DNA from 3 places in the Methylocystis sp. S23 genome. Region 1 is predicted to be linked to each of the others. Evidence: predicted binding sites of a transcription regulator. Region 1 holds the regulator's gene; each other region holds the start of a gene.
The links. Region 1 encodes PhoB, which activates phosphate uptake and scavenging genes when phosphate is short. Its sites were predicted from a motif close to TGTCATNNANCTGTCAT; they were not measured.

Region 1 (7,464 bases):
TTGGCGGCGGCGCGCATGAGTTTCGCGTCGACCTGATATGGGGCGAGAACGGCGCGGCGGAAGTCTTCGTCCGCGTCGCCCATGGAGACCCAGCAATCGGTGACGATCGCGTCGACTCCCGCGACGGCGGCGTAGGGGTCGCGCGTGACGTTCATCGCCGCGCCATTGGCTCTCGCCCAGTCAACGAGGCTCGGCGGCGGCGCCAGCTCGGCCGGGGTCGCGACATTTATCGCGAAGCCGAAGCGGGCGGCGGCGTGCACCCAGCTCGCCAGCACATTGTTGCTGTCCCCGACCCAGGCCACGCTGCGGCCGTCGATCCGCCCGAGACGCTCCTCGAAGGTCAGGAGGTCGGCCATGATCTGGCAGGGATGCGAGAGCTTGGTGAGGCCGTTGATCACCGGCACCGTCGCGTGGCGCGCGAGCTCCGTGAGGTCGTCATGCGACAGGATGCGGATCATGACCGCGTCGACGAAGCGCGACAGCACGCGAGCCGTGTCGGCGATGGTCTCGCCGCGGCCGAGCTGCATCTCGCCGCCGGTGAGCATGATGGTCTCGCCGCCGAGATCGCGCATGGCGATGTCGAAGGAGACGCGCGTGCGGGTCGACGGCTTGTCGAAGACCATCGCCAGATATTTGCCGGCGAGCGGACGTTGCGCCGGCGCCACGCCCTTGACGCGCCCGGCCTTGAGCGACTTCGCCAGTTCGAGAATCTGGCGCAGCTCCTTGCCGGAGAAATCGGAGAGATCGAGGAAGTGACGCGGCCGCGTCATGGAATGCGCGGTCATCACGCCGCCCCCAATTGCGTAGCGGGCGCCGCGAGACGCGCGCAGGCCCGGTCGAGGCGCGAAAAGGCCTCGGAAATATGGCTCTCGTCGATGATCAGCGGCGGCAGCAGGCGCACGACATTATCGCCGGCGAGCACCGTCAGCAGACCTTCCGCGCGCGCCGCATTGGCGAAGTCGCCATTGGGCGCGCGCGTCTTGACGCCGAACATCAGGCCCTCGCCCCGCACGGCCTCGATGACGCCGGGATAGCGGTCTTCGAGCTCGGCGAGACGCTGGCGCAGCACGCCGCCGAGCGCGGCCACGCGCGGCATGAAGCCCTCGGCCAAAACGACGTCGAGCACGGCGCCGCCCACGGCGGTCGCCAGCGGATTGCCGCCGAAGGTCGAGCCATGCGCGCCGAGCGTCATGCCCTTCGCCGCCTCGCTCGTGGCCAGGCAGGCGCCGATGGGAAAGCCGCCGCCGAGCCCCTTGGCGAGCGCGACGACGTCGGGCGCGATCCCGGCATGCTCGCAGGCGAGGAATTTGCCGGTGCGGCCGACGCCGCATTGCACTTCGTCCAGGACCAGAAGCAGGCCGCGCGCGTCGCAAAGCTTGCGCAGCTCGACGAGAAAGTCCTTCGGGAAGACGCGCAGCCCGCCCTCGCCCTGCACGGGCTCGAGCAGAACGCCCGCCGTCTCCTCCGTGATCGCGGCTTCGACGGCGTCGAGATCGGCGAAGGGAACCTGGTCGAAGCCCGTCATGGGCGGACCGAAGCCCTCGAGATATTTCGCGTTGCCGCCGGCGGCGATGGTGGCGAGCGTCCGCCCGTGAAAGGCGCCGTCGAAGGTGACGAGACGATAGCGCTCGGGCTGGCCGTTGGCGGCGTGATATTTGCGCGCCGTCTTGATGGCGCATTCCACCGCTTCCGCGCCGGAGTTCCCAAAGAAGACGACGTCGGCGAAAGTGGATTCGGCCAGGCGCCGGGCCAGGGCCTCGGCCGCCGGTATGCGATAGAGATTGGAGACGTGCCACGGATTTTCCGCCGCGGCCTTCAGCGTGGCGACGAGATGCGGATGGCCGTGTCCGAGCGAGAGAACGGCGACGCCGGAGGCGAAATCGAGATAGCGGTCGCCATTCTCGGCGAAGAGCCATGCGCCTTCGCCCCGCGTGAAGACGATGTCGGCCCGCGCATAGGTCGGATAGAGCGCAGAAGTCAAAATCATGCTCCAAGCCCAGTGGGCGCCGCGACGCCGCCCAAAAAACAAAGCGCCGCCCTTTGGCGGGGCGGCAATTTGAAGGCGGATTTTAAGCGCGCGGGCGCATCGGGTCAAATGTTAACAGAGGCGCGCGGCGGCGCGCCGTTCCCGCCAAGGCCTCAGTTTTGCTTGAAAATCGCCACGCGGTGAGTCGCCCGGGCAACAGTTGCGGGGGAAAGCGCGCACAAACCCTGTTGAGAACGCCCCGTTTTGCTTGCCAGCGACTCGCGCCCGTGATTCAAAAGAATGCGTTAGTTTTCTCGCCGGATCGGGCGCGTTTCTCCCGTATGGCGCTTCTCGTGTTTCGGTGCGCGTCGCATCGCCGCTGGTTCACGCCGGCGCAGCGAACGATGAAGGATTCCTTGAAAATCCACGCTCGAACCGGCCGCTTGGAGATCAAACATGTCTTGGACCGATGAACGCGTCGAGCTGTTGCGTAAACTTTGGAGCGACGGCCTCAGCGCGAGTCAGGTGGCCGCCGAACTGGGTCCCGGCATCACGCGCAACGCCGTCATCGGCAAGATCCACCGTCTCGGCCTGGCCGAGCGCGCCAAGACGGCGAGCGCGCCGCGGCCCCGCGCCGCCAAGGCGCCGCGCGCGGCGACGACCGCCGTCGCGGCCGCTCCCGCGCCGCGCGGCGGCCACGCCGTGCACGGCAATGTCGCGCTCGCCTTCGCGCCGCAGACGGTGGTCGTCGCCCGCGCCAATCCCGAGGAGGAGGTCGTCATTCCGATGTCCGAGCGGGTGACGCTGATGGAGCTGCGCGAGTCGATGTGCCGCTGGCCCATGGGCGATCCGACGACGCCCGAGTTCCGTTTCTGCGGCGGCAAATCGCCGATCGGCGGCGGTCCCTATTGCGCCCATCACGCGCGCATCGCCTATCAGCCGGCGCAAGACCGCCGCCGCGCGCGCGAGCAGCTCAAGGCGCCGCGCTACGCGTGATCCGCGCATAATGCGGCTTCGCCCCTCACCCCAACCCTCTCGCAAAGACGGGGCGAGGGGGCTTGGCTCATGATCCACGCTGCGGATGGCGGCCCTGCGATATGATCCAGACCGAGATCATGGCGCGCGCGATCAATCGCGGCCGAAGGTCTCGTCGAAGGAGTAGCCCGAACCGCGCACGGTGCGGATCGGATCCTTCTCCCGCCCCCGGATGAGCGCCTTGCGCAGGCGCCCGACATGGACGTCGACGGTGCGCTCGTCGATCTCGGCGGACATGCCCCAGACGCTGTCGAGCAGTTGCGCGCGGGTGAAGACGCGGCCGGGCTTCTCCATGAAATATTCGAGAAGGCGGAATTCCGTCGGTCCCAGATGGATCTCGCGGCCTCCCCGGCGCACGCGGCGCGTCTCACGGTCGAGGTCGATATCGCCGAGCGTGAGCTTCGAGGCGACGCGCTCCGGTCGCGCCCGGCGGAGAAGCGCCCGCACGCGCGCCATCAGCTCCGGCGTCGAGAAGGGCTTCACCACATAATCGTCGGCGCCGACCGAAAGCCCGCGCACGCGCTCGGCCTCCTCGCCGCGCGCGGTCAGCATGATGATCGGCATGTCGCGCGCGACGTCGCGCGCCCGCAGCCGGCGGCAGATTTCGAGGCCCGAGACCCCGGGCAGCATCCAGTCCAGCAGGACGAGGTCCGGCGGCGACTCCGCGATGCGCAGCTCCGCCTCGTCGCCATGGTCGACATGTTCGACCTGATAGCCCTCGGCCTCGAGATTGTAGACAAGGAGCGTCGCAAGCGGGATTTCGTCCTCGACGACGAGGATGCGCGGCGCGCGGTCGCTCTTGCCCTCGCGGATGACGGGTTGGCTCGATGCGGTCTCGTTCATTGCGTGGGTTCGCCTTCGCCGCTCCCCAAAGTGCAGGGCCTCGCCTTCGGCCGCTCCATCGGCATGGCTTCGCCGGTCACGAGATAGACGATGGTTTCGGAAATATTCGTCGTGTGATCGCCGATGCGTTCGAGATTTTTCGAGCAGAACAGGAGATGCGTGCAGAAGGAGATGTTGCGCGGATCCTCCATCATGAAGGTGAGGAGGTCGCGGAACACCGAGTCTTCCAGCGCGTCGAGATCGGCGTCGTTTTCCCATACGGCGCGGGCGCGCTCGACGTCGCGCTCGGCATAGGCGTCGAGCGCGTCCTTGAGCTGCGTCGCCGCGATTTCATGCATGGACTTCAGTCCGACGATGGCGCGCGGCAAACGCGCTTCCGTCGCGATCTTGAGCGTGCGCTTGGCGACATTCTTGGCGAGATCGCCGATGCGCTCAATGTCGCCCGAAATGCGGATCGCGGCGATGCATTCGCGCAGATCGATCGCGAGCGGCTGACGCCGCGCGATCGTCATCACGGCGTTCTCCTCGATCTCGCGCTGAAGCGCGTCGAGGCGCGTATCGCTCGCGACGACGCGCTTGGCGAGCTCGACGTCGAGGCCGGACAGGGCCTCCATCGCCTCGGCGAGCATTTTCTCCGCGACGCCGCCCATCTCGGAAATGCGACGTCCCAGCGCTTCGAGATCGCGATCGTAGGATTTGACGGTATGTTCGCTCATGGAACGTCCTTCCTCAGCCGAAGCGGCCGGTAATATAGTCCTGCGTGCGCTTCTCGCGAGGCTTGTTGAAGACCTCGTCCGTGTCGCCGAACTCGACGAGCTCGCCGAGATACATGAAGGCGGTGTAGTCGGAGACGCGCACCGCCTGCTGCATGTTATGCGTCACGATGGCGATGGTGTATTGCGCGGCGAGCTCCTCGATGAGCTCCTCGACCTTCGCCGTGGAGATCGGATCGAGCGCCGAGCAGGGTTCGTCGAACAGCATGACCTCCGGCTGCACCGCGACGCTGCGCGCGATGCACAGGCGCTGCTGCTGGCCGCCGGAAAGGCCGAGGCCGCTCGCCTGCAGCTTGTCCTTCACCTCGTCCCACAGCGCCGCGCCGCGCAGCGCCTGCTCGACGCGGGCGTCCATGTCGGCGCGCGACAGCTTTTCATAGAGGCGAATGCCGAAGGCGATGTTCTCGTAGATCGACATCGGGAAGGGCGTCGGCTTCTGGAAGATCATGCCGATGCGGGCGCGCAGCGCGTTGAGGTCGATCGCCGGATCGAGAATGTTCTCGCCGTCGAGCAGGACCTCGCCCTCGGCGCGCTGGCCGGGATAGAGATCGTACATGCGGTTCAGCACGCGCAGCAAGGTGGATTTGCCGCAGCCGGACGGACCGATGAAGGCGGTGACCTTGTTGGCGTGCAGCGGCAGCGAGATGGATTTCAGCGATCGCGTGGCGCCGTAATAGAAGTCCAGGCTCCGCACCGAGACCTTGGTTGCGGGTTCCTTCACCTGAGCGGGGGCGTTCATTTTGCGTTTCTCCGGCCGGCGCTCAGGGCGCGGGCTGTGACAGACAGGGCGAGAACGGCGATCGTGATGAGCAGCGCGCCGGTCCAAGCGAGCTGCTGCCAGTCCTTGTAGGGCGACAATGCGAACTGGAAGATGACAACCGGAAGGCTCGCCATCGGCGCGTTGAGGTCCGTGCTCCAGAACTGGTTGTTGAGCGCGGTGAACAGGAGCGGCGCCGTTTCGCCCGAGACGCGGGCGACCGCGAGAAGCACGCCGGTCACGAGACCCGCCTTCGCCGCGCGATAGGCGACGCGCGAGATGACATGCGCGCGCGGCGCGCCGAGCGCCGCCGCCGCCTCCCGCAGCGAGCCGGGCACGAGCAGCAGCATGTCCTCCGTCGTGCGCAGCACGACCGGCACGACGAGAAGCGAAAGCGCCACCGCGCCCGACACGCCCGAGAAATGCCCCATGGGATGCACCAGGATCGTGTAGACGAAGAGGCCGATCACGATCGACGGCGCGCTGAGCAGAATGTCGTTGATGAAGCGAACGACGACGGCGAGCTTGGTGTAGCGCCCATATTCGGCCATGTAGGTGCCGGCGAGCATGCCGAGCGGCGTCCCGATGGCGACGCCGATCGCCGTCATGACGAGCGAGCCGGCGATGGCGTTCAGCAGGCCGCCCTGGCTGCCCGGCGGCGGCGTCATCTGCGTGAAGACGTCGGGCGACAATCCGCGGACGCCTTCATAGAGCAGCGCGAGCAGGATCAGAAGAAGCCAGGACAGGCCGAAGACCGCCGCGCCCCAGGCAAGGCCGGTCGCGAATGAATTGCGCCGGCGGCGCGTGGCGTAAAGCGACATGACGCGCCTCCCTTATGCCGATTTCCGCTCGATGCGCATCAGCATGTAGCGCGCGATCGCGAGGACGATGAAGGTGATGACGAACAGGATGAGGCCGAGCTCGATCAGCGCCGAGGTGTAGAGGTCGCCGACCGCCTCGGTGAATTCATTGGCGATGGTCGCGGAGATCGTCGTGCCGGGCGCGAGCACCGAAGCCGAGACCTTGTGGGCGTTTCCGATGACGAAGGTGACGGCCATGGTCTCGCCGAGCGCGCGGCCGAGGCCGAGCATGACGCCTCCGATCACGCCGACGCGCGTATAGGGGAGCACGACGAAGCGCATCATCTCCCATGTCGTGCAGCCGATGCCCGTCGCCGCCTCCTTGAGAACCGGCGGGACGGTCTCGAAAACGTCGCGCGAGATGGAGGCGATGAAGGGCAGCACCATGATGGCGAGGATGAAGCCCGCCGTCAGCATGCCGATGCCGTAGGGCGGTCCGGCGAAGAGCGCCGACAGCACCGGCACGTCGCTGAAGAGCGAGATCAGCCCCGGCTGCACATAGGTCTGCACGAAGGGCGCAAAGACGAAGAGGCCCCAAATGCCGTAGATGATGGACGGGATGCCGGCGAGCAATTCGATGGCGATGCCGATCGGCCGGCGCAGCGGATGGGGGCAGAGCTCGGTGAGGAAGGTCGCGACGCCGAGCCCGACGGGAACGGCGATCAGCATGGCGATGATCGAGGTGACGATCGTGCCGTAGATCGCCGGCATGGCGCCGAAATTGTCGGTGACCGGGTTCCAGGCCTGCGAGAAGAGGAAGCCGACGCCGAAGGCCTTGACGGCCGGCAGCGAGCCGTGGATCAGCGAAACGATGACGCCGCCCAGTATGATGAGAACGATGATGGCCGCTGCGCGCGTGATCTGATGGAAGATGCGGTCGAACAGCGCGATGCCCGAGAGCGCCTTTGCGCGGTCGGCTGTCGTCGCAGGAGACATGGCGACGCCTTCCATTATTGCATCAGACATTTTCATCGCCTCACTGGATTCCCGCCGCGATGGCTCGGTCGTCGTCATTTGGAGCTCCCGGCGCCGGTTCGTCGCGAACCGGCGCCCGTTTTCATTAAGACGGCTCATTCCTAAACCGCCTTGGCCTGCGCCGCGAATGCGGCGGCGCGGCTTATTTCGCCAGCGGCTTGCCGTCGGCGCCCTTCACATTCGCCCAGCTCTTCTTGATGAGCTCGACGACGGGCTTGGGCATGGGGATGTAATCGAGCTCCTCGGCCTGCTTCG
Region 2 (7,464 bases), 1.7 Mb from region 1:
CGGCGGGCGTCAATCTCGAAACGGTGCGCTATTACGAGCGCATCAAGCTCATGCCGCCGCCCGCGCGAACAACGAGCGGCCATCGCGCCTATGAGGCGGGACACGTGCGGCGGCTGGCCTTTATCCGCCGGGCGCGAGAGCTCGGATTCAGCATCGGGGACATCCGCGCCCTGCTTGCGCTCGCCGAACCGTCCCGCGCCTCCTGCGCGGAGGCGAACGGGATTGCGCGGACGCATCTCGACGAGGTGCGGGCGAAGCTCGCCGATCTCGCCAGATTGGAGCGTCTCTTGGCCGAGACCGTCGCCCGATGCGCCGACGAGGCGGCTCCGTCATGTCCTGTGCTCGACATGCTCGGGGAGCTACAGGAGACATGATCGGGCGCGTCAGCTTCTAGCCGCGACATGCACGGCGTCGAGGCCCGCCCGCAGCGCGCGCGCCAGCTTCACGGCGTCGTCGTTCGCCCAGAAATGCACGAAGAACAGTCTCGGCTCGTCATCGAGCATGTGGTTGTGCAACGCCGTCACCTCGACGCCGTTCGATTGAAGCGCCTTCAGCAAGGGCCCGACTTCTCTCGCCTCGGCGACGAAGTCCCCGGCGATCGCCGCCTTGCCGTCGCCCGTGGACTGGAAGTTGACGGCGTTCGCGACGCCCATCGCCGGGGCCACCACAGCGCCGCCGGCCTTCAACTGGTTGGCCCTCGGAATGCTGAACTGATAGACGCCGCCATTGTTCTTGCCCTGGAATCCGAGGACTTCCTCGACTTGCGCGGCGTCGAAGCCGAGCTTCGGCGTTTCGGCGACGGAAGCCTCGAAAGGCGTTTTCGTTTCAGCCAGGGCTTCCCGGACGGCTTTGGCCAGTCTCACCGGATCGCCATGCCCGCCGACATGCATGTAGAAGGTCGCGGGGCTTGCGCGCAGAAGGTGGTTGTGGACGGCCGTCACCTCGATCCCGTTGGCGAGCAGCGACCGCATGACCGGGTTGACCTCGTTCTCGGTCAGGACCAAGTCGCCCATCATCATCGCCGCCTCGCGCCCGCTCGGCTCGAAGGCGATCCAGCCGCCGAGGGCGAGACCCGGCCGGACGCCGACCCCGTCGACCGTCACGCGAAGATCGCCGCGCGGCAGGCCGTATCTGTGCACGGCTCCCGATATTACGGGCTTTTTGCCGATCGCGGCGTCGACTAGCGGCCAATCCGTTTCCGCGACAGCGGCCGGAGCGGAAAAAAGCAGCGCAGCTGCGGCAAAAGTGCCGAACGCCGTTTTCATGAATTGTCCTTTCTGCTGCATGTTAGAGCGCCCCGGCGAGGAACAGGCTTATCCCCGCCACGCAAGAGCCCGCCAGGGTCTGGAGAATCCCGACCCGAAACCTGAAGATCGCAATCGCGGCGGCGACCGAGAGAGCCAAGCTTCGGAAGTCCACGCTTGCGAGAACCGGCGCGTCGAGGGAGAGCCCATAGGCGTCGACGGCGACGGTCTCACGAAAGATGGCGTGGACGCCAAACCAGACGGCGAGATTCAGGATAACGCCGACCACAGCGGCGGCGATGGCGGCCAGCGCGCCGGACAGAGCCTTATTGGCGCGGACTTTTTCGATGTAGGGCGCGCCGACGAATATCCAGAGAAAGCACGGCGCGAAGGTGACCCAGATCGCGAGAAGGCCGCCAAGCGCGCCGGCAAGGAGCGGCGGCAGGCCGCCCGGCGAGCGGAACGCCGCCATGAAACCCACGAACTGCAAGACCATGATGAGGGGGCCCGGCGTCGTTTCAGCCATGCCGAGGCCGTCGAGCATTTCCGCAGGCGAGAGCCAGTGATAGCTGTCGACCGCCCGCTGCGCGACATAGGCGAGAGCCGCATAGGCTCCGCCGAAGGTCACGACCGCCATTTTGCTGAAGAACACGGCGATCTGCGAGAAGACGTCGCCGGGTCCGGCGATAATGAGAATCGCGCCGACGGGAGTCAGCCAGACCGCGAGCCAGATCAGACCGACGCGCAGCGCCCCTTTTGCTGAGGGCCTCGCATGAGCGGGCGTGTCGTGGCCGAGCAGGCTCTCGCCGTCCTCATGCGCCGGCCCCTGTCCGGCCGTCGCGAAGGCGGGACTCCCTCTCGCCGCGCCGACATATCCTATCAGCGCCGCCGCCAGTATGATGACGGGGAACGGCGCGGCGAAAAAGAAAATGCCGACAAAGGACGCGGCGGCCAGAAGGCGCATCCGCGGCGTCTTGAGGCCGCGCTTGCCGATCCGGACGACCGCCTCGACGACAATGGCGAGAACCGCCGCCTTCAGCCCGAAGAACAGGCCGGAGACGATTCCCGCATTTCCCCAGAGCGCATAGATGACGCTGAGCGCCATGATCGAGACGGCGCCGGGGAGAATAAATAGCCCGCCCGCGATGAGGCCGCCGACAGTGCGGTGCATCAGCCAGCCGATATAGGCGGCGAGCTGCTGCGCTTCAGGGCCTGGCAGCAGCATGCAGTAGTTGAGGGCGTGCAGGAAGCGGCTTTCCGACAGCCATTTCATTTCATCGACGATGATCCGGTGCATCGCCGCGATCTGTCCCGCCGGCCCGCCGAAGCTCAGCAAGGCGACGCGCGCCCAAACACGGGCAGCTTGCGCCAGCGACACGCCGTGATCGCGGGCGGCGGCTTTGTCGGGAGAGATCGAGCTGTATGACGACATGATGCGCCCTTGGTGGAAAACCGGACGCGATTCTTGGGCATGTCGCCTCGTGGGGAGATCGCTTCCCCATGAGGGCGAGAAGATGGCTTTTTGCCGCGGAAGTCAAGCCGCCTGCTTGTTCGCGGAGCCTCCGGACGGCCGCGCCGCCGTCCCGCTCGACAGGCGTTTGGCGAGGCGACGCAGCAGAAGGACGGGCCGCGACGAGCATTCTGTTCCGGGAGTGCTTGATTTAGATGGTGGGCGCGACAGGGATTGAACCTGTGACCCCTACGATGTCAACGTAGTGCTCTCCCGCTGAGCTACGCGCCCCCTTCCGGGGTTCCGCCGTGGCGGCGGCTCGGGTGGCGTGTGTATAGTGTCGGACGCGGCAGCGCGCAAGCGGCTTTGTCGCGAAATTTTTTCGCCTGCGGCAATCCGCGCGGGCGCGCGCCTAAGTCCCGCACAGATTGACAAAACGTAAATATTTTCCTTCCGCCGGACGAAAGATTTGTGACGCCCGCGTCATTTCACGCCTTGCGGCCGCCATTTGTTGTGGCATGCTTCACCGTGCGCTCCTCTTCTGGAGGAGAGACGAAAAAGGAGGTTTCGCATGTCCTTACAGGGCCATATCGTCGAACTCCAACGCCGCCACGAGGCGCTCAAGAAGGAAATCGAGAAAGAACAGCTCCACCCCAACGCCGACGAGGCGAAAATCATCGAGCTGAAGCGCAAGAAGCTGCAGATCAAGGACGAGCTCGCCAAATTGGCGATCAGCGAAACGCGACATTGACGCGGCCGGACGATTAGACGGAACCCGTCGAGATGTTGGGCGGAAGCACTTTCCGCCCCTTTCTTTTTCAGGCGATTCTTTCCAACGCAAAGAAGCGTGGAAGCTTTATCTTCAGAGCGCATGATCGCCGCAGTGGCTCCGGGCTCCCCGCTCGCCATCCTGCCCCTGCCGGCCGCTTCGATCGTAAAGCCGCCGCCCGCCGCCCTTTGAGGGGCAGGGGGATTGAGCGCGCGGGGACGCCGCCGCGCGAATCCGCGGCGCCCGTCATAGGCGGACGCCAAAGACCGCCATATGTTCTGGCGCGGGCCTTGCTCCCCCACGGCGCCCGCCCCGACGAGACCAGCCCATGCCCGTGACCGCCGTCTACCGTCCCGAGACCCTGCACGAGACGCTGGGCGAACCCTTTTTCGACCGCGTCGACGCCGCGAAATTCCCCGAGACGATCCTGCGCTTCCGCAACCAGCGCTGGGCGGCGCGGGTCGGGCTCGATGGGCTCACCGATGAGGAGTGGGTCGGGCATTTCGGTCGGTTCGAGCCCCTGCCCGGCGGCCTGCCGCATCCGCTCGCCTTGCGCTATCACGGTCATCAGTTCCGCGTTTACAACGCCGAACTCGGCGACGGACGCGGCTTTCTCTTCGCGCAGTTGCGCGACGCCGCCGACGGGCGCCTGCTCGACCTCGGGACCAAGGGCAGCGGGCAGACGCCCTGGTCGCGGCGCGGCGACGGGCGCCTCACGCTCAAGGGCGGCGTGCGCGAAATTCTCGCGACCGAGATGCTGGAGGCGCTCGGCGTCGACACCTCCAAGACGTTCAGCCTCATCGAGACGGGCGAGGCGCTGACGCGCGGCGACGAGCCCTCGCCCACCCGCTCCGGCGTGCTGGTCCGGCTCTCGCATTCGCATATCCGCATCGGCACCTTCCAGCGCCTCGCCTTTCACGACGACAAGCCGGCCATCGCGCGGCTCCTGGACTATGTCTGCAGCCACTATTTCCCGGCGCTCGACGGTCTCTCCGGCCAGGCCAAGGCGCGCGCCTTCCTCGCGGAGGTCTGCGCCCGCGTCGCAAGGCTCGGCGCCGGCTATATGTCGGCGGGTTTCGTCCATGGCGTGCTGAATTCCGACAATATCAACGTCACCGGCGAGAGCTTCGACTACGGTCCCTGGCGCTTCGCGCCGTCTTATGACCCGAAATTCACCGCCGCCTATTTCGACGAAGGCGGGCTCTATTCCTTCGGGCGCCAACCGCCGGCGCTCGCCTGGAATCTCGCGCGGCTCGCCGAATGCCTGCTGCATCTCACCGGGCTCGAGGCGGCTCAGAAGACGCTCGACGACTTCGCGGCGCTGATCCAGCGGGAATTCCGCGCCGCCCTGCTCCGCCGCCTGGCCCTCGCCTCGGCCGGCGACGAGGCCGACGCGCGCCTCTCCAAGGCCTTCACCGATTTTCTGATGGCGACGCGCGCGCCCTTCGAGCAGACTTTCTTCGACTGGCGCGGCGGGCTGGCGAGCGAAGCGCGCGCCAAGGCGAGTCCCTCGGCGCCCTTTTACGAGACGCCGGAATTCGCGCCCGTCCGCGCGGCGCTCGCCGAGCACGAGACGACGGAGGCGGCGCGGCTCGACCATCCCTATTTCCGGCGCCCCGCGCCCTGCGCCATGCTCATCGACGAGGTCGAGGCCATCTGGGCGCCGATCGCCGAGAAGGACGACTGGTCCGCGCTGCAGGCGAAAATCGCGCAGATCAAGGAGATGCGCGAGGCTTATGGTTTCGCCCCCTTGTGAGGCGTTTTCCCCTTGAACGGCTCTTATGTGCGGCGCGATAATGCCTCATACGATTCTGCGAGCCTGCGGCGGGGCGAGTTTTGACGGCAATGAACGACAATCCCGACGACGCCGAGCAAGACGCGATCAGGGCCGAATTGGAGCGGCTGCGGCTGGAGCATCACGATCTCGAGGCCGCAATCGACGCGCTGATCGCGGTCGGCGCGCCGGATCAGCTTCAGATCCAGCGCCTCAAGAAGCGCAAGCTCGTCCTGCGCGACCGCATCGTCTTCCTCGAAGACCAGCTCACGCCCGACATCATCGCCTGACAATCTCTTAAAAGGGCACGCGGCTTGAAGCCCGTGACCGTCGGCCGGTCCACTGTCCCCATTCGGGACGGATGCGATCCGTCATCGGTCAATATTCGGGAAAGCCAAGCCATGCCTCGTCTCGGTCTTTCAATCAAAGATTCCTTTGAAAGCTACCCCAGGGCCTCCAAGGCCGACGCTTATGGCCGCCGCCCGCGGCAGGTCGCCGGGGTCCAGATCGTCGGCGAGCGCGACAGGGCGCCGATTTTCTCTTTTCTTTTCCTAAAGGTGACGGCGACGCTGGCCGTGCTCGCCATGCTCTCCGTGGCGCTCGCCATCGTCCGGATCTACGCCTTCCACCGATAGCGCGCTCCGCGATTGGGCGGCTCCGCCCGATGGCGGCATGGCGCTTTCCGCCGCTCAGCTCCTTGGCGTAAAGCCGAGGGCGCGCATCAGCAGGGGCATGGTCAGCCCCTGGGCCACGATGGAAAAGGCCACGACGCCGAAGGTCGCGACGACCACGACGTCGCGCATCGGCAGGCTTTCGGGCAACGACAGAGCGAGCGCGAGGCCGAGCGCCCCGCGCAGGCCGCCCCACCACAGCACATGTTGCTCGCCGAAGCTGATCCGCCAGCGCGTCGGAAGAAACAGCGCGCTCAGCGGATAGACGGCGGCGGCGCGCGCGGCGAGCGTGATCGCGATGACGGCGAAAACGAGCGCGAATCCATATTCCGCGAAGGGCGTCGAGGCCACGTCGACGCCGATCATCAGAAACACCATGGAGTTCGCCAGAAAAGCAGCATATTCCCAGAAGCCATGCACGAATTCGCGGCCGCGTTCGCTCAGATAGCTGCGGTCGTCCTCGCGCAGCAGGCCGAGATTGCCCATCATCAGCCCGGCCGTCACGCAGGCGAGCACGCCGGAGAAGTGAAAATGCTCGGCGAATAGAAACGAGCCGAAGGCGGCGATGGTGGTGAGCGCCACTTCGACGAGATGCTCGGCCGTGCCCATGGCGATGATGATCGCCGCGCCGCCCACAAGCGCGCCGATCGCCACGCCGCCCAGCACGATGCGCGCGAGGGTGAGCATGATCTCGCCTGCGCCCTGCCCCGCGCCATGGCTTTCGGCCCAGGCCAGCGCCATCACGAACAGCACCGCCGCCGCGCCGTCATTGAGCAGGCTTTCGCTCTCGACGAGGAGGCGCAGGCGGCCTTTGACCCCGTTGTCCTTGAACATGGCGATGATCGCGACAGGATCGGTCGCGGCGATGAGCGAGCCGAAGACGAGCGCCGAAGGCAAGGGCCAGCCGAGCAGCGCGACGCAGGCGTAAGCGACGACCGCGGCGGAGACGACCGTGCCGACGCCCGCGAGCGTCAGCAGCGGAACGGAGTCGCGCAGCAATTCTTTCCAGGAGAGCGCCAAAGCCGCTTCGAACAGAAGCGGCGGCAGGATGAGATCGAAGATGAACTCATGCGTCAGATGCGGGCCGAAATCGGGCCTGGTCAAGGTGATGACGGCCCCGACAATGACAAGGCCGACCGTGTAAGGCAGCTTCAGGCGCCGCGCGACGATCGCGACGATCATCGCAACGGCGAGAGACGCGACGGCTTTGGTGAGGTGTTCGTCCATGGGAGCTCGAGAAATATGGCTAAGCGGAAATCCATTCTTATCGCACGCCAAAATCGGGCACGATGAATATCCGAACGCCGGCTCCCCTCTTTGGGCGCATGTTGCAAAGGCGCCATGCCGGCGGTCATCCTATCGCCGGGCGTCTTCCGCCCCCTTGACACAATCTACGTCAACCCCGTTTATTAAAGCCAACGGTTCCCTTCGGGGATCAAAAGGGAATGCGGTGCGGGCTTCGGCCCAATGCCGTAGCTGCCCCCGCAACTGTAAGCGGCGAGCGCGAGACCGAGAAAGCCACTGGGACCACCCGGGAAGGCGGTTTGGCGCGAAGA
Region 3 (7,464 bases), 1.7 Mb from region 1:
GAGGCGACGATCTCGTCCGAGGGTCCCGCTTACGCGGTCATCGAGCTCAATGCGGGCACGGCGGGCAAGATCGGCCTCAAGCCGGGAGACGAGGTGCGTCATCCGGCCGTCAGGCGATAGCCGGGACGGCGCGCGGCCTCGCCTTGTGAGGCGGAGCGCCGCGTGGTAGCGGAAGAGCAGGGTGGGGGCCGCCGCGGCGCGCCCCGAATCCGGCGGGGTATAGCGCAGCCTGGTAGCGCGGAAGTTTTGGGTACTTCAGGTCGCAGGTTCGAATCCTGCTGCCCCGACCAGCGCCTTCCCGAATTCCCGACATAGTTGGCTTGCAAGCTTGCTTACGGCGTTGGATCAAGGTACCGGCCTTTGGCGCGAATTCGAAAGCCGGGAGCGCGGCGGGGCCGCGAGGCCATCAAACTGAAAAGATCAGGTTGCAAATTGCATTTGGCTGCTTACGAAGGGGAGCGAGGGTTCGAGCCTCAGGCGAGGCGATCGGGACCGACGCGGCTTCGCCGCCGCTCCGAGAGAGGCAAGAGGTTGAAATGACGGCTCGCATCTATCGTCAATCGCCGAGCGTGACTCAGTCGGGTCCGGGGCCGGCCAAGCCTTGGCGGCTGGATTTCGATCCCGAGACGCCGCGCTCCATCGAGCCGCTGATGGGCTGGACCAGCTCGGGCGACATGAAGCAGCAGATCCGGCTGCGCTTCGCCACGAAGGAAGAGGCCGTGGCCTATGCCGAGCGTGAGGGCCTTCCCTATCGCGTCGATGAGCCGAAGCCCAATGCGTCCTCGCGCCGGATCGCTTCCTATTCGGACAATTTCAAAACGAGCCGCATCGGTTTGTGGACGCACTGAACGGAGATTCGTGGCCCCGTAGCTCAGCTGGATAGAGCAACTGCCTTCTAAGCAGTAGGTCGCAGGTTCGAATCCTGCCGGGGTCGCCAGAATCGACATATTTTGATAACAACCTTCCAACCATCGGCGGCCGAAGAGCCGGGATGGCTCCGTAGCTCAGCCGGATAGAGCAACTGCCTTCGAAGCAGTGGGTCGCAGGTTCGAGTCCTGCCGGGGTCGCCAAAGCGACGCAGACGAGGGAATGGGAACGGCGAAGATGCGGCTCGACCGGGCGTTGGCGACTGGCTTAGCGGCGCTTCTGGCGCTCGGTCTTTTATTTGCGCCGGAGCCGGGGCGGGCCGAGGGCGGGCTGCTCGAATTCCTTTTCGGACCCGATCCGACTCCCGCGCCGCCGCAAATGGCGCCGCCCCGCGCGCGCCGCGATTCGGCGGCGGGCCGGCGCGTGAAAGGCGCGGTCGGCGAGTTGCGCTTCGGCAAGCCCGGGACCGGCTTCTCGTCCGAGCCGACCGCGGGCGGCTTCTGCGTGCGAACCTGCGACGGCTATTATTTTCCGCTCATCAAATCGACCAGGGCCACGCGGCAGCAATCCTGCGAACTCGCCTGTCCCTCGGCGCCGATGGAAATCTACGACGGCTCGACGATCGAGTCGGCGCGCAACTATAAGGGCCAGCGCTATTCGGCGTTGCCGGTCGCCTTCGCCTTCCGCGACAGGGCCAATAGCAGTTGCGCCTGCAACGATCCGCGCTCCTCGCAGGCCTTTTTCGAGAAGACCGCGCGCAGCGACCCGACGCTGCAATCGGGCGACGTCGTGGTGGAGGACAACGGCGCCTTCGTCTATAGCGGCGCCAAATTCGTGCCGCTCAGCAACGCCTCTTTCATGTCGTCGAATCTGCGGGACCGGCTGCGCGCGATGCTGCGCCGGGCGGCGAGCGTCAAGCCGGCCATGAGCGAGACGCCGCCCAGCCCGCCGCCGGCCGCCATTGACGCGAGCAAGGAAGACCGGACAGGCAGCACGCATTAGAACGAAGGCCGTTTTTTCGCGAGGCGCGGCTCTTTTAGTTTGGGAATCGACCGCCTTTTCCGCAATTTGGCGATTCCGCCCCAGCCACGGCGCAATCCCGCGCACGCATTTTGCGCTTTACATGACCGCTCCGCCTTGGCTACTAGCCCTCGAGTCCATTTGTGACAGTTTTGTGACAGTGGGTCGGCGCGATTTTTAAAGAGGCGGAGGCCGTAGATGTTGTCCTGGTTCCAGGCGCTCATGCCGAAGGAGGAGCGCTTTTTCGACCTTTTCGAACGTCACGGCGAGACTCTCGTCGCGGGAGCGCGGGCCCTGCGGCGCATGCTCGACGGCGGGGAGGGCGTCGCCGACTGTCGTCAGGAAATCCGCCGTCAGGAGCATGCGGCCGACGAAATCACGCGGGATACGCTGCTCGCCGTGCGCCGCACCTTCATCACGCCATTCGATCGCAGCGACATACGCGAGCTCATCACCGCGATGGACGACACGATCGACCAGATGCACCAGACCGCCAAGGCGACCCAGCTTTATGAGACGCGCGACTTCGACGCCTCGATGCGGCGCATCGGCGACATTATCGTCCAGTCGGCGGAGCTGACGCGCGACGCCATGCCGCTCCTGCGCGCCATGGGCGCCAATCACGGCAAGCTCAACGCCTTCAGCGAAGAGATCACCCGGATTGAGGACGAGGCCGACGCGATTCACGACGAGGGGCTCAAGGAGCTGTACCGGGCGCACCGCGGGAGCGATCCGATGGCCTTTATCGTCGGCTCCGAGATCTATGGCCATCTCGAGAAGGTCGTCGACGGATTCGAGGACATCGCCAACCGGGTGACGGGCATCGTCATCGAGCACGTCTAGGAGCGCGTCGTGGCGGATGTCCCGCTTCTCCTTTACGGCCTTATCGCCGTCGCGCTGTCGTTCGACTTTCTGAACGGCCTGCACGACGCCGCCAATTCGATCGCGACCATCGTGTCGACCCGCGTGCTTCGGCCGCAATACGCCGTGTTCTGGGCCGCCTTCTTCAATTTCGTGGCTTTCCTCTTCTTCGGCCTGCATGTCGCGCAGACCGTCGGCACGGGCATCGTCTCGCCCCAGATCGTCGACGACAATGTGATTTTCGGCGCGCTGATGGGCGCCATTTCCTGGAACCTCATCACCTGGGCGCTCGGCATTCCCTCGTCCAGCTCGCATGCGCTGGTGGGCGGCCTTGTCGGGGCTGGCGTGGCCAAGGCGGGCATGAGCGCCGTGGTCTGGAGCGGCTTGATCAAGACCGGCTCGGCCATCGTCCTTTCGCCCGCGCTCGGATTCCTGCTCGCGCTCCTGCTCGTGCTCGTCGTCTCTTGGGCCGTCCTGCGCCGGACTCCTTACGCCGTCGACAGGCTGTTCCGCTCCCTTCAATTTGTTTCTGCTTCGCTTTACTCCCTTGGCCATGGAGGCAATGATGCGCAAAAGACCATGGGCATCATCGCGGCGCTCCTCTATTCCCATGGCGCCTTGGGCGGTGAATTCCACGTGCCGTTCTGGGTGGTGCTGACATGCCAGGCAGCGATGGGGCTGGGGACGCTTCTGGGCGGGTGGCGAATCGTGCGCACAATGGGCTCGAAGATCACGCGGCTGACGCCCATGCAGGGCTTCTGCGCCGAAACGGGCGGCGCCATCACGCTCTTTCTTGCGACGGGCTTTGGCATTCCCGTTTCGACGACGCATACGATCACCGGCGCCATTGTCGGCGTGGGCGCGGCCCGGCGCGTTTCGGCGGTGCGCTGGAACGTCGCCAAGGACATCGTCGTCGCCTGGGTCGTCACCATGCCGATGTCGGCCTGCATCGCGGCGGCCTTCTATGCGGGCGCGAGTTTCTTCGAATGAAGAAGAAGGCGCCGAAATCCCCGAAACAAGACGCTTCGTCCGGCGCGCCCCGCACGCAATATGCGGCGCTGCCCTGGCGGATCGACGCAGAGACCGGCGTCGAGATCTGCCTCGTGACGTCGCGCGACACGAAGCGCTGGGTCATTCCGAAAGGCTGGCCGATGAAGGGCCGCAAGCCGCATATCGTCGCCGCGATCGAGGCGACGCAGGAGGCGGGCCTGCAGGGCAAGATCGAGAAAGCGAAGCTCGGCGAATTCGAATATGAAAAAAGGCTGCAGGGCGGGGCGGCGGTCGATTGCCGCGTCGAGGTCTTTCCGCTGCGCGTGGAGCGCCAGCGCAAGAAATGGCCGGAGCGAAATCAGCGCGTCACCTATTGGTTCCCTTACGCCATCGCGGCCAATCAAGTCGACGAGCCGCAATTGCGGGAGCTGATCCTCGCCTTCGGAAGCGCCGTCTCGCGGACGATCGACCCGGCCTGAGGCCCGCATTGCGAACGCTCTGAAGAATCGATCGCGTTATCGGCGCTTAGGCGTTTCCGCCCTGAACGCCGCGCGATCAAGCGGCGAGCCGCGCAAAGCCGGCCGCGAGATCCTCCTTTAGATCTTCGACGTCCTCGAGTCCGATCGAGAAGCGCAGCGCCGGCCCTTCCGCCTTCCACTTCGTCGCCGTGCGGTACGGCGTGCAATCGAAGGGCAGGACGAGGCTCTCATAGCCGCCCCAGGAGAAGCCGATCCCGAAAAGCTCGAGCCCGTTCACAAAGGCCTCAACCGCCTCCTTGGCGGCAGGTTGCAGGATGATCGAGAACACGCCCGAAGAGCCGGAGAAATCGCGTTTCCACAGCTCGTGGTCGGGATGGTCGGGCAGGCCAGGATGCAGCACGCGCGCGACCTCAGGACGCGCGGCGAGCCATTTGGCGATCTCCAGCGCCGCCCGCTGCTGCTCGCGCAGCCGCAGCGCCATGGTGCGCATGCCCCGCAGCGCGAGCGACGCGTCGTCCGGGCTGGAGCCGATCGCGAAGAGATTGAAGGTGTGCCGCAGCCGCTTCGCCCATTTGGCGTTGGCCGAGACGAGGCCGAGCAGCATGTCGGAATGGCCGGAAAGATATTTCGTGCCGGCCTCGATCGCGAGATCGCAGCCGCGCTCGTGCGGCGGAAAGAAAAGCGGCGTCGCCCATGTATTGTCGACGATGACGCAGACCCCTTTCTCATGCGCCGCGGCGGCGATGGCCGGGACGTCCTGAATCTCCATGCTCTGCGAGCCGGGCGATTCCGTGAGAATGGCGGCGGTCTCCGGCCGGATAAGCGCCGAAACGCCGGCGCCGATTTTCGGGTCGTAATATTGCGTCGTCACGCCGAAGCGCGCGAGAAGGCCGTCGCAGAAGAAACGCGTCGGGGCGTAGGCGGAATCGGTGACGAGGAGATGCGCGCCCGCCTTGGTCGCGGTCAGAAGCGCGATGGCGATGGCGGCGAGGCCGGAAGGGACGAGCACCGTATCCTCCGCGCCGGCGATCTCGCTCCAGGCTTTCTCCAGCGCGCGGGTCGTGGGCGTCCCCTTGGTTCCGTAGGTATAGGGCTGGCGCAGGCCCTCGAGGTCCGCGACCGTCGGGAAAAGCACGGTCGAGCCGCGAAAGATCGGCGGATTGACGAAGCCGAAATGTTCGAAGGGTTCGCGGCCCGCCTGGGTGACAACCGTGGCCATACGCTTTTTTCGCCGCTTTTCGTCTTTATCGCTCTTCATGGTCTTCCCTGGGTCGCGGGCGGGGGCGCTTGCGCCCGCCGGGCTCGACCGTAATATACCGAGCACGCAAATCCGAGCCCGTCCATGATCGCCCGAGGCTTCCTTCACGCCGCCGTCCTGGCGGCCATCCTTGCGGTCGGCGGGCAGGGGGCATCGGCGCAGAGCGACGCCGGCCCGACGCTTTCAGCGATCCTCAAGCGCGGTTATCTCTCCTGCGGCGTATCGGAGGCGGCCGGCTTCGCGCAGCCGCCCGGCGGCGAAAAGGGCGATTGGACCGGATTCGACGTCGATTTCTGCCGGGCGGTCGCGTCGGCGATCTTCGACGACCCAAAGAAGGTGCGCTTCCTCGGCCTTGCGCCCAAGGACCGCGTCCAGGCGCTGCAGGCGGGCTGGGTCGATCTCCTGGCGAGCGCCGCGCCCTGGACGCAATCGCGCGATGGCGGGCAGCGGGCGATCTATGCCGGGGTCTCGCTTTACGACGGCCAGTCCTTCCTCGTGCGGCGCCAGCGCAGCCTCGCCTCCGCGCAGGATCTTTCGGGCGTCTCCGTCTGCGTGCAGCAGGGAAGCTCCTATGAGCTGGAGCTCGCCGACTTCTTCCACAAGCGGAAGGCGCAGTACGAGCCCAAGCTCTTTCCGACCTTCGAGGAGGCCGCCGCCGGCTACGATAAAAGCCAATGCGACGCGCTGACGGCGGACGCTTCGACCCTTCACGCCGCGCGCGCGAAGCTCTCGAACCCCGAGGCGCATGACGTTCTGCCGGACCTGCTCACAAAGGCGCCGCGCAGCCCGGTGGCGCGGCAGGGCGACGACCAATGGCTCTCCATCGTCCGCTGGACGCTCTTCACGCTGATCGACGCCGAAGAGCTCCAGGTCTCCGCCGCCAACGCCGACGCCGCCTTGAAATCCGAGGAGCCGAGCATCCGGCATCTGCTCGGCGTCGAGGGCGACCGCGGCGCGGGATTGGCGCTTCCGGGAGACTGGCCCTATCGGATCGTCAAGCATGTCGGCAATTACGCGGATGTCTTCGAGCGCAATTTAGGGCAAGCTTCGCCATTGGGCATGGAGCGCCGCCTGAACGCTCTGTGGAGCAAGGGCGGGCTGATGTATGCGCCTTCGGTCAGATGAACGGAGCATAAGGGAGAAAAGCGCGGCCGAACTCTGGCCGCCGCTGCGGCGCTTCGTCGAGACCGAAGCCGCCATCGGGCAATGGGCGGCGAAAGGCGGCCGGGCCAGACGCTTCGTCTATGAATTCATCCGCTTCGGAATCAAGCAGGCCTGGGCGTGCCTCTTCGGCGCGATCATGGTCTTTCTCGTGCTGGCGACGCGGCTGTTCTATCCAGCCGATGCGCCGCTCGCCCGGTACGACTTCCTCTTCCTGGCCGCCCTTGGCGTGCAGGCGGCGCTGATCCTCCTGCGCTTCGAGTCGCTGAAGGAAGCCGGGGTGATCTTCCTGTTCCATGTGGTCGGAACGGCGATGGAGCTGTTCAAGACCGCGCACGGCTCCTGGGTTTATCCCGAGGAAGCGTTCTTCCGTATCGGCGGCGTCCCGCTTTTCACTGGCTTCATGTACGCCTGCGTCGGCAGCTATATGATGCGCGCCTGGGCGCTGTTCGACTTTCGCTTCACGAACCACCCGCCGCTCCGGCAGGTCGGCGTGCTGGCGGCGGCCATCTACGTCAATTTCTTCGCGCATTATTACGTCGCCGATATGCGCCTGCCGCTCTTCGCGGCGAGCGCGGCGATCTTCTGGCGCACGACGATCTATTATCGCATCCACCATAGCTGGCGGACCATGCCGCTGCTGCTCGCGGCCTTTCTCGCCGCCTGCTTCATCTGGATCGCGGAGAATATCGCGACCTACAGCCATGTCTGGCTCTATCCGGATCAGATGGCGGCGTGGAAGCCGGTGGGGATCGGCAAGCTCGGCTCGTGGTTCCTGTTGCAGATCGTGAGCTACGCGCTGGTCGCGCTCGCCTGCAAGCCGCAGCC

Region 2: ACV7JP_RS18930 (YdcH family protein) is a predicted target of PhoB. The motif match lies at 3,155-3,171, and genes of this name have one in related genera.
Region 3: ACV7JP_RS16240 (DUF47 domain-containing protein) is a predicted target of PhoB. The motif match lies at 2,031-2,047, and genes of this name have one in related genera.

The regions. Positions count from the first base shown of each region.
Region 1 covers NZ_CM134185.1:1,579,520-1,586,983, forward strand. The annotation lists gene argF (ornithine carbamoyltransferase) at 1-785, opposite strand, end outside; gene ACV7JP_RS07810 (acetylornithine transaminase) at 785-1,987, opposite strand; gene ACV7JP_RS07815 (GcrA family cell cycle regulator) at 2,423-2,962, shown strand; gene phoB (phosphate regulon transcriptional regulator PhoB) at 3,095-3,844, opposite strand; gene phoU (phosphate signaling complex protein PhoU) at 3,841-4,560, opposite strand; gene pstB (phosphate ABC transporter ATP-binding protein PstB) at 4,574-5,356, opposite strand; gene pstA (phosphate ABC transporter permease PstA) at 5,353-6,195, opposite strand; gene pstC (phosphate ABC transporter permease subunit PstC) at 6,208-7,200, opposite strand; gene pstS (phosphate ABC transporter substrate-binding protein PstS) at 7,352-7,464, opposite strand, start outside.
Region 2 covers NZ_CM134185.1:3,837,002-3,844,465, forward strand. The annotation lists gene ACV7JP_RS18910 (MerR family transcriptional regulator) at 1-374, shown strand, start outside; gene ACV7JP_RS18915 (DUF1259 domain-containing protein) at 384-1,265, opposite strand; gene chrA (chromate efflux transporter) at 1,288-2,676, opposite strand; tRNA gene ACV7JP_RS18925 (tRNA-Val) at 2,911-2,985, opposite strand; gene ACV7JP_RS18930 (YdcH family protein) at 3,266-3,445, shown strand; gene ACV7JP_RS18935 (protein adenylyltransferase SelO family protein) at 3,792-5,219, shown strand; gene ACV7JP_RS18940 (YdcH family protein) at 5,309-5,527, shown strand; gene ACV7JP_RS18945 (hypothetical protein) at 5,639-5,872, shown strand; gene ACV7JP_RS18950 (cation:proton antiporter) at 5,927-7,135, opposite strand; cobalamin riboswitch at 7,311-7,464, shown strand, end outside.
Region 3 covers NZ_CM134185.1:3,296,984-3,304,447, forward strand. The annotation lists gene ACV7JP_RS16210 (DUF192 domain-containing protein) at 1-120, shown strand, start outside; tRNA gene ACV7JP_RS16215 (tRNA-Pro) at 214-290, shown strand; gene ACV7JP_RS16220 (ETC complex I subunit) at 537-848, shown strand; tRNA gene ACV7JP_RS16225 (tRNA-Arg) at 861-937, shown strand; tRNA gene ACV7JP_RS16230 (tRNA-Arg) at 994-1,070, shown strand; gene ACV7JP_RS16235 (DUF2865 domain-containing protein) at 1,090-1,869, shown strand; gene ACV7JP_RS16240 (DUF47 domain-containing protein) at 2,086-2,730, shown strand; gene ACV7JP_RS16245 (anion permease) at 2,740-3,738, shown strand; gene ACV7JP_RS16250 (NUDIX hydrolase) at 3,735-4,217, shown strand; gene metC (cystathionine beta-lyase) at 4,294-5,475, opposite strand; gene ACV7JP_RS16260 (amino acid ABC transporter substrate-binding protein) at 5,560-6,600, shown strand; gene ACV7JP_RS16265 (DUF817 domain-containing protein) at 6,581-7,464, shown strand, end outside.